2 regions of the Cytobacillus sp. FSL W7-1323 genome follow, and region 2 is predicted to be linked to the other one. Evidence: riboswitches for the same ligand, from Rfam matches in the RefSeq annotation. Region 2 holds a riboswitch; the other holds the start of a gene.
The links. A riboswitch is a leader RNA that binds a small molecule or an ion and turns the genes downstream of it on or off. The one in region 2 is predicted to bind FMN.

Region 1: linked by a shared signal. The riboswitch ahead of MKX67_RS14920 (ECF transporter S component) and the one ahead of ribE (riboflavin synthase) in region 2 are both predicted to bind FMN.

The regions. Positions count from the first base shown of each region.
Region 1 is NZ_CP151998.1:2,955,189-2,959,607, reverse strand. Features, by position in the region: gene serA (phosphoglycerate dehydrogenase) at 1-1,445, opposite strand, end outside; FMN riboswitch at 1,708-1,873, shown strand; gene MKX67_RS14920 (ECF transporter S component) at 2,032-2,616, shown strand; gene MKX67_RS14915 (ferredoxin) at 2,919-3,167, opposite strand; gene MKX67_RS14910 (helix-turn-helix domain-containing protein) at 3,480-4,419, shown strand, end outside.
Region 2 is NZ_CP151998.1:2,720,964-2,725,382, reverse strand. Features, by position in the region: gene MKX67_RS13750 (hypothetical protein) at 1-427, shown strand, start outside; gene MKX67_RS13745 (hypothetical protein) at 822-1,286, shown strand; gene MKX67_RS13740 (hypothetical protein) at 1,400-1,822, opposite strand; FMN riboswitch at 2,257-2,399, shown strand; gene ribE (riboflavin synthase) at 2,651-3,301, shown strand; partial or broken gene ribB (3,4-dihydroxy-2-butanone-4-phosphate synthase) at 3,312-3,917, shown strand; gene ribE (6,7-dimethyl-8-ribityllumazine synthase) at 3,949-4,416, shown strand.

The DNA of each region.
Region 1 (4,419 bases), 230 kb from region 2:
TGCATTGTGGCAATATTAATATGGTGATCGCCAAGGACTTGACCTACGTGGCCAATAACACCAGGTCTGTCCATATGTTGAATATAAAGAAGGTTACCTTCTGGTAAGAAGTCAATATTAAACCCGTTTAAATAGACAATTCTTGGCCCATAATGATCAATAAAGGTTCCTCTAACTGTAAATGCATTTTCTTCTCCTTTTGCTGTGACAGAAATGCAGTTGTCATAGCCAAATGCATCGGTGGAAATCTTTTCTCCAACAGTGATACCACGCTCTTTTGCAGTGAGTAACGCATTAACTTCATTCACGTTAACGTCAATTCTACCTTTGAAGAAACCGGACAGCATTGCTTTTGTTAAGTATGCAGTTTCTAAATCTGTCACTGAACCAGAGTAAGTAATAGAGAGTTCATGTACCCCTTCTTTAACACATTGAGTTAAAATATTTCCGATTTGTTTAGAGATTTGGTAAAAAGGTTGTATTTTTTCATAAATGTCTTTGGAGATAGCTGGTAAGTTAATTGAATTAGATACTGGATTTCCTTCAAAGTAAGTCCGAACTTCTTGAGCGACTTGTGTTGCTACATTTAATTGTGCTTCTTTTGTTGACGCACCTAAATGTGGCGTTACAATGACATTTTCATATTTCAAAAGTGGGTGTTCACCAAGTGGTTCAGTTTCAAATACGTCTAATGCAACTCCTCCAACATGTCCATTAGCCACATATTTAGCTAAATCTTGCTCATCAATGATACCACCACGGGCACAGTTAAGTAAGCGAACGCCTTTTTTTGTTTTTTTCAATGCCTCTTCATTGATAATCCCTCTTGTTTCAGGTGTAAGTGGAGTATGAACCGTAATAATATCAGATCTTTGCAGTATTTCATCTAATGTACTAGATTCTACACCGAGTTTTGCTGCACGTTCTTTCGTTAAAAAGGGATCGAATACTAACACACTCATACCAAATACTTTTGCTCGCTTGGCGATTTCACTCCCGATTCTTCCCATACCAACAATACCAAGACTTTTACCGAATAGTTCAGTACCTACATACTGATTTCTTTTCCATTCCAAATTCTTAACTGAGCTATGTGCTTGAGGAATATTTCTCATAAGGGAGGCCATCATAGCAAAAGTATGCTCTGCCGTAGAAATTGTGTTTCCGTCTGGTGCATTTATGACGATAATGCCTCTTTTAGTTGCTGCTGGAACATCAATATTATCGACACCCACACCTGCTCTTGCAATAATTTTTAACTTTGGCATTTCCGCCATTAATTCATCCGTTACTTTCGTGGCACTCCGTACTAACAAAGCCTCAATAGTTGATAAATCAACCTCGGGATCGTCGGTTTTCTTTTGAATAATTTCAGCATTTGTGTCGTTAAGTAAAGGGTATAAGCCTTCTTCACTAATGGCATCAGCCACTAATATTTGATACATGTATGAACCCTCCTAAGTTGGTTACTTAATTATCTGATTATTTTACAAGACGAATATTATTCTGTCAATTGGATTTATTGTTTGTGTTTAAAATGGAAACGCTTTAATGTAGTAAAATAAAACGATCTTCGTGGAAAGAAAATTTTATCTCCTGAAGACAAATGTGCATAATGAAAGGAATGTTTTTAATTCGAGATATTTACTATTTTAGGCTTCACAAATGAATTATTTTTCAGTATAATGAAGTTGTCAAATAAATATGGTCTATCTTCGGGGCAGGGTGAAATTCCCGACCGGCGGTGATAAGTATTTATACTTTAAGCCCGCGAGCCTAAAAGTGGAGTGCAATTAGCACGAAGCGTTTGTATTGGGCAGGATTTGGTGAGAATCCAAAGCCGACAGTAAAGTCTGGATGGGAGAAGATGGAGGTTCTGCTAACGTTCAAAGTATACACTACAAGAACGTTTATTAAGAATGTCTTTGTTCAATTCTCCCTCAAGTTTACTTGAGGGTTTTGTTATGCAAAGACGCTTATTTGCTGAACCTTTCTTCTATAGGAGAGATAGCCTAAAAGGAGAGAGGAAAATTGAAGAAGTTAAATGTCAAAGCTTTTGTTGCAATCGGTATGTTGAGTAGTATCGCGTATATTCTTATGTTGTTAAACTTTCCATTACCACCGTTTCCGAACTTTTTGATGATTGACTTTAGTGATATCCCTGCTTTAGTGGCTGCGTTAATATTTGGTCCGATTGCGGGAATACTGGTCGAATTGTTTAAAAATGTGTTGGATTATTTTATGACGGGAAGTGCTACTGGTGTACCTGTTGGTCATATTGCGAACTTTGTAGCAGGTTTATTATTTATTTTGCCAACCTATTATGTTTATACAAAGATGAAATCCAAAAAAGGTATGACAATAGGATTAATCATTGGCACAAGTGTAATGGCTGTATCCATGAGTTTGCTTAATTATTTCGTCTTTTTACCTGCCTATACAATGTTTTTAAATATGCCCGCTATGTCAGGACCAGAAATGCGTTCAACTGCAGTCATGTTTATTCTACCTTTTAACTTTATTAAAGGAATTTTAATGGCATCGGTATTTATGCTTGTATTTGCTAAGATGAGTAATTGGATTAATAAACAAAGATCGCTAAATACGATTGCTTAATTTATAAAGGAGGCATCTAACTTTGAAAAGTTAGATGCCTTTTAATATATAATTTTATGCCGCTTAAGTAGAATTGTCACTCTTATTCATCATATTACATCATTCGTAAAAGCACCAATGAACTCATATGCAATCTTCGATAACTACTATTTTAATTCCAACTGGATAATTGATGGAGGGAACGATTTTTATTCGAATGAGTATACGAGTATGTGATTCCCTGTAGCTCATAGAAAAAACGAGCAAATCCCTAAAATAGGATTTACTCGTTTTCTTTTTTTACCATTAGATTTCTTTTTGTTCTATTCGTATTTTAACGGATCACCATCAAAGGCATCGTCTGCGACTTTTATTGAGTCAGTTGGACAGCCTTCAAATGCATCCATCATATCTTCTATAAGAACATCGGGAATTTCAACAATTCCTTCATTATCATCTAGTGTTACAAATGCGATGCCCTCATCATCGTAATCATAAATGTCTGGAGCTGCCGCACCACATGCGCCACAAGCAATACATGTTTCTTTGTCAACAATTGTATACTTCGCCATGGAATAACCTCCTATTTAAAATCTTTTTCATGTTAAAGCACGAAAATATCTGCCGAAACACTTACCACATGTTCTATTGTAAATCTGTCTTGTAAACATTTCAATAAAAATCTACCATCTAGAATAGTCTATGGTGGGACTTTTCATCTTGTTCATGATGAAAAATTGACTGATATTATCACGTATATAACGGTTTCATGATACAATAAAATTCAACAAAAAAAATTAAAATAATGTCGAAAAAGTCTGCAAATTCACCACGGAAATGCTATTCTAAAAACTAATTAGTCAATGAATAAAGGGGAGAGAAATGTGAGCGTTATTCAGAAATTGGTCTTATTTTGTCTAAAATCAATTGAGAATCAGAGAACTGCTTATGCCATTTTACATTTGCTTAATGGCAAAAAGTCATCTCAAACAATACAAGATGCTCATTTATTTCACTTGAAGCAATACTTTCATGTGTTACCCCATTTGGCAAGAGAGGAATTTAATCAAATATTAGATCATCTTTTAGAGGAGAAATATGTCACTTGTCTTGGTGAGGGGTCTTATCGAATGACGGAAAAAGGGGATATGTATCTCCAAGAGTTTGCTGAACCAATCATACCTAGCTATCTCAATGGCTGGTCATATAACAGGATGGACAAACTTTTTTGGGAGCGCCTTTCTCTTATGGTTCAAGTAATTTCTAACCTAGTCGCATATAACGGAAGGTATCTCCCTATTCAAAATAATAAACCTGATCTTGATTGGTTAAAGAACTTTATTCAAAGGAATAGAATCAATCGCCATGAGTTGGCAACACAACTGTTTAAGGAGTTACAACAAATTTTAACGAATAAAAAAATTGACCCTCTTATTCTCATTCTAAGGTTAACAGGAAGTAATCGAATTGGCTTAACACAGCAGCAGGCAGCCGAACAGTTGCAAATGTCAATGTTAACCTATCAGTTACATTTTACAAATGTGATTCACATGATATTAACTGAAGTAAAAGAAAATAACACCTCTTATCCGTTACTCGAGCAAATATTAGAGACAAAAGAGACAAATGAGTGGTTACAGCTAACACAATCAACAAGAAAAACAGCTATCTATTTAAATCAAGGATACGATATTGAGGATATTATTAAAATAAGAAAATTAAAACAAGGAACAATTGAAGATCATATTGTGGAATTGGCCATTGTTGATTCGTCTTTTAATATAGATGTATATGTTCCACCAGAAGTACAAAGTAACATTATAA
Region 2 (4,419 bases):
GACATTCAGACAACATCCGGGTTTAGCGAAAAGCTTATTTCATCATCTATTTCCTATAGAGGAAAAGTTAGATATGACGTTTATTTCTGGTTATCAAGATATTGATAGCACAAGGGTAAGGAGAGAAAAGTTAAATTTACGACGGTTTTTTAAGATAAATAATTGGTCTAATGAAGTAGTTTGGGAAGAAGAAATGAGTGGTTATTTTGTCTTTTCAACAGTAAAGAACGTCAAATCATCTGCGTTTTTTCGCTATACCCTTAAAATGATTGGTGGTCACACGTCACTCTATATTTGTTTTGTGCATCGTGCTTTTTTATTTTATATTAGTTCTGATGTACTGGATATTGTTGCAAATGCGCATACGATAAGGAGATTAAAAGATCTATTCCCTGAAATGTATGATACTTTCTACGAAGATGAGTAATCTTCTGTAAGACGGATTAGTAAATAGTGTTACCGTCATCAAGAAATTACCGAAAAAACGGTTATATGTAATTCGATGTCTAACAATTAAAGGATAGGAGAAAAATGATGAATATAAACAGGAAAGATTTACTTAATGCTGCTTGAATTATTGGAATTTGCTTTATATTGGGATCGTGTACTATTGCTGGAGCGATTGAGAGTCTACTAGATAATAGTTTAGCGAATGATGGTCATTATGAACAACAAAGATTCAATGACAATTTTGAAAGGTATATTGAAATACTCGAAAACAAAGGGGAATAATAGGTCAAAAAGAAGATGGTTGACTGAAATATTGCCGGTAGATTGTGTGCTTTCCACAGGTAATAGAAAAAAGTAAACGGGGTGATCAGATGTCTAGCGGTCCAAATAGAATAAATACTTTGTTTGCCGAAAAAGCAGAATACTGGGATTTAGATGATTTACAGATTGATTATTTAAATGAATCCATTACATTAAAATTACTTAGTTGTCATAAACAACAAATTAAGAGAACCTACATCTTCATAAAGGAAGTGATGTCGTTCTTTGTTTATCAAGAGCCTAATGTAGGAACGATACGCTTAAATGACCGTAGTTTTACTGATGCGAATTTATTAAGCGAAATTAGTTATCACAAGAATGGTTTTGGTCATATAAAAATTGAAAGTTTAGAATCAGATTTGAAAGAAATCGAAAAATTACATGCTAAAACTAATTTTTACTTTCAAGTAAATAATAAAGACACATTTTTTATTGAAGCCAATAGTGTGCAAATCAATGATGAACGGTTTGTAAACCTTTTTGCAGATAGTAGAACACTGAAATATTGTGAATGAAGCAAACTTTATGGAGTGTGATGAATTTATTATAGAAAGAATTGGAGCTATTTTTAGATAAAAATACTGTCAGCAATATTAATAGCGCTATTTGCTTTATGCAAATGATAATATTAAAACGGTAAGATGAAAAAGCGTTTCTTTCTTTCTAGATTTATTTCCTCATCAAATTCCTTGTTTTCGTATGTCCATTTAATTTGTAAAGAGTAATTAGCATATAACGGGGCGTCTCCAATACTGACAAATTCAATAACATCTCCCTGAGGAAAATCACTTGGCTTATCGTATAAAGTGACCATTTCCTCTCCAGATTTAAATACCAAAAAATTCAGAGTAGGGAGATTGGTCCCTCCTAACCAAGTTGCCTCTCCTTTCCAAATCCCTTTAGGGTTAGGAGAATGATGAGGGCTATATTCCGCTCTCCAATTTCCATCGGAGCTCTTTCCTTTTAGTACAATTGGTTGCTTACAAGAATAAATCATCCAAGACACTAAAATTAAAGGAAAGATGAAAATAATAATTAATTTTCTATTCATAGATGGGCTTCCTTTTATAGTTGGATTTTGTAATTTTTATGTTATCTTTATGTCCTGATGAATAGTTATTTACAAAAACACACCTTCTTTTCTATGTAATTTAATAGAAATAATGTATTTAACTGTATTTAACTGTATTTTATATCATACATAGATGAATTGACAACTTTAAGGAGTAAAGAAAAAATTGAGGTAGGGTTTTGAAATATAATATTAGATATATAACTATTATCCTTTTTCTGTCTCAAATGTTAGGGTGATGGTTTATTTTAGTTTTCTTTATGTATAATCTCCTATTTAACACTCTTTCTATTGATTAATTACTTATTTACATTTATCCTATATTTAGATACTGTAATAAGAGCAGGGGAATCTTTATTTATTTTAAAAGTATTAGATACTGTCTGTTCTCTATAGTATCAACAATTTAATAGAATATCCTTCGGGGCAGGGTGAAATTCCCAACCGGCGGTGATGAGGGTGACCTCTTAGTCCGTGACCCGGGCTCAGGAATGAGAACGGTGGATTTGGTGCAATTCCAAAGCCGACAGTATAGTCTGGATGGGAGAAGGATGCGTGTGTGTAAAAACGTTCAAAAACAGTTGATTTTGACGTTTATTTGGCCATGATTACTTTTCCCGTATACGTATTCGTATACGGGTTTATTTATTCATGAGTATTTTAAAAAGGGTGGTGATGATATGGGATAACGATAAGTGTGAGTCCAACTCTTTTTGTAATTTTCAACAAACTCTCCCGATACCGCGTATTTGCCCCGAGCGGAAAATTTCAACTTTTACTTAAACGAATAAATCTTATGCAGAGAGGTTGATCATTCTGTTTACAGGTATTATCGAAGAAATCGGTACTGTACAAAGAACGATTCATCGTGGATCTACTATTCAATTAGTGTTCAATGCTACAAAGATTATGGATGATATCCATATCGGTGATAGCATCGCTGTGAACGGTGTTTGTTTAACAGTGACCGAATTCCAACAAAGAAGTTTTACAGCAGATGTGATGCCAGAAACTTTTCATGCGACATCGCTTTCCTCTTTAAAAGTAGGAAGCAATGTGAATTTAGAAAGAGCGATGTTAGCAGGAGGAAGATTTGGCGGCCATTATGTAAGTGGTCATGTGGATGAAACGAGAAAAATTTTAAAAAAACAAAGACAAGAAAATGCGATTTATCTTTCAATTTCACTATCAGAGAAGTATCAGCATCTAATTCTACCTAAAGGATCTGTTGCTATTGATGGCACTTCATTAACAGTGATGGAGGTAGGGGATGGTTATTTTACGATTGCGTTAATTCCTCATACAGCTGAAGAAACGGTGATTAGTGAAAAAAAGCCAAATGATACTGTCAATATCGAATATGATTTATTTGCTAAATATGTATTTGCCTTTTCAGACACATCGAAACGTGAAAGAAATTTCGAACAGTTATTAGAGAATAATGGATTCTTAAGTTAGGAGGGAATATATGAGTCACTCAATTGAAGAAGCGATTGCTGACTTGAAAATGGGAAAAGTGATTATCGTTTGTGATGATGAGAATCGTGAGAATGAGGGTGATTTTATCGCTGTTGCCGAGTATGCTTCAGCTGAAACAATCAATTTTATGGCGACAGTGGGAAGAGGGCTTATTTGCGTGCCGATTGAGCAGTCAATCGCCAAAAAATTAGACTTGCATCCGATGGTAACTAATAATACAGACAGCCATCAAACTGCTTTTACTGTAAGTATTGATTATAAAGAGACAACGACTGGTATAAGTGCATTTGAACGGTTTTTAACCGTAGAAAAAATGTTAGACGACAAAACACAAGCATCAGACTTCAATCGTCCAGGTCATATTTTCCCCCTTATAGCGAAGGATGGTGGCGTCCTTGAGCGTTCAGGCCATACGGAAGCGGCAGTAGATTTAGCAAAATTGGCTGAGGCAAGTCCGGTCGGGATTATATGCGAGATTATGAAAGAAAATGGTGAAATGGCTAGAGTAGCAGAGTTAGAGAAAGTAGCAGAAAAATATGATTTGAAGATGATTACGATTGAACAATTAATATCTTATAAGCAATCACAATTATTATTAAACTAATCTAATTTAGGAGTGAAGTAGAATGAATACAATACTAGAAGGACATTTAATTGGAACGGGAATAAAGGTAGCTGTTGTTGTATCACGTTTCAATGAGTTTATTACAAAAAAATTATTAGATGGTGCATTAGATAGCTTCAAGCGTCACGATGTGGCTGAAGAGGATATTACGGTAGCTTGGGTACCAGGAGCGTTTGAAATTCCTCTAGCTGCGAAAAAACTTGCGGAAAGTGGCGAATACGATGCGGTTGTTGCCCTTGGAACAGTTATTAGAGGGGCAACACCACATTTTGATTATGTGAATGCAGAGGTAGCCAAAGGAGTGGCAGCAACTTCATTACAAACTGGCATTCCAGTAATTTTTGGTGTGTTAACAACTGATTCTATTGAACAAGCGGTTGAGAGAGCGGGTACAAAAGCAGGCAACAAAGGCTGGGATGCAGCTGTTAATGCGATTGAAATGAGTAATTTTAATAAACATTTTCGTTAAAAA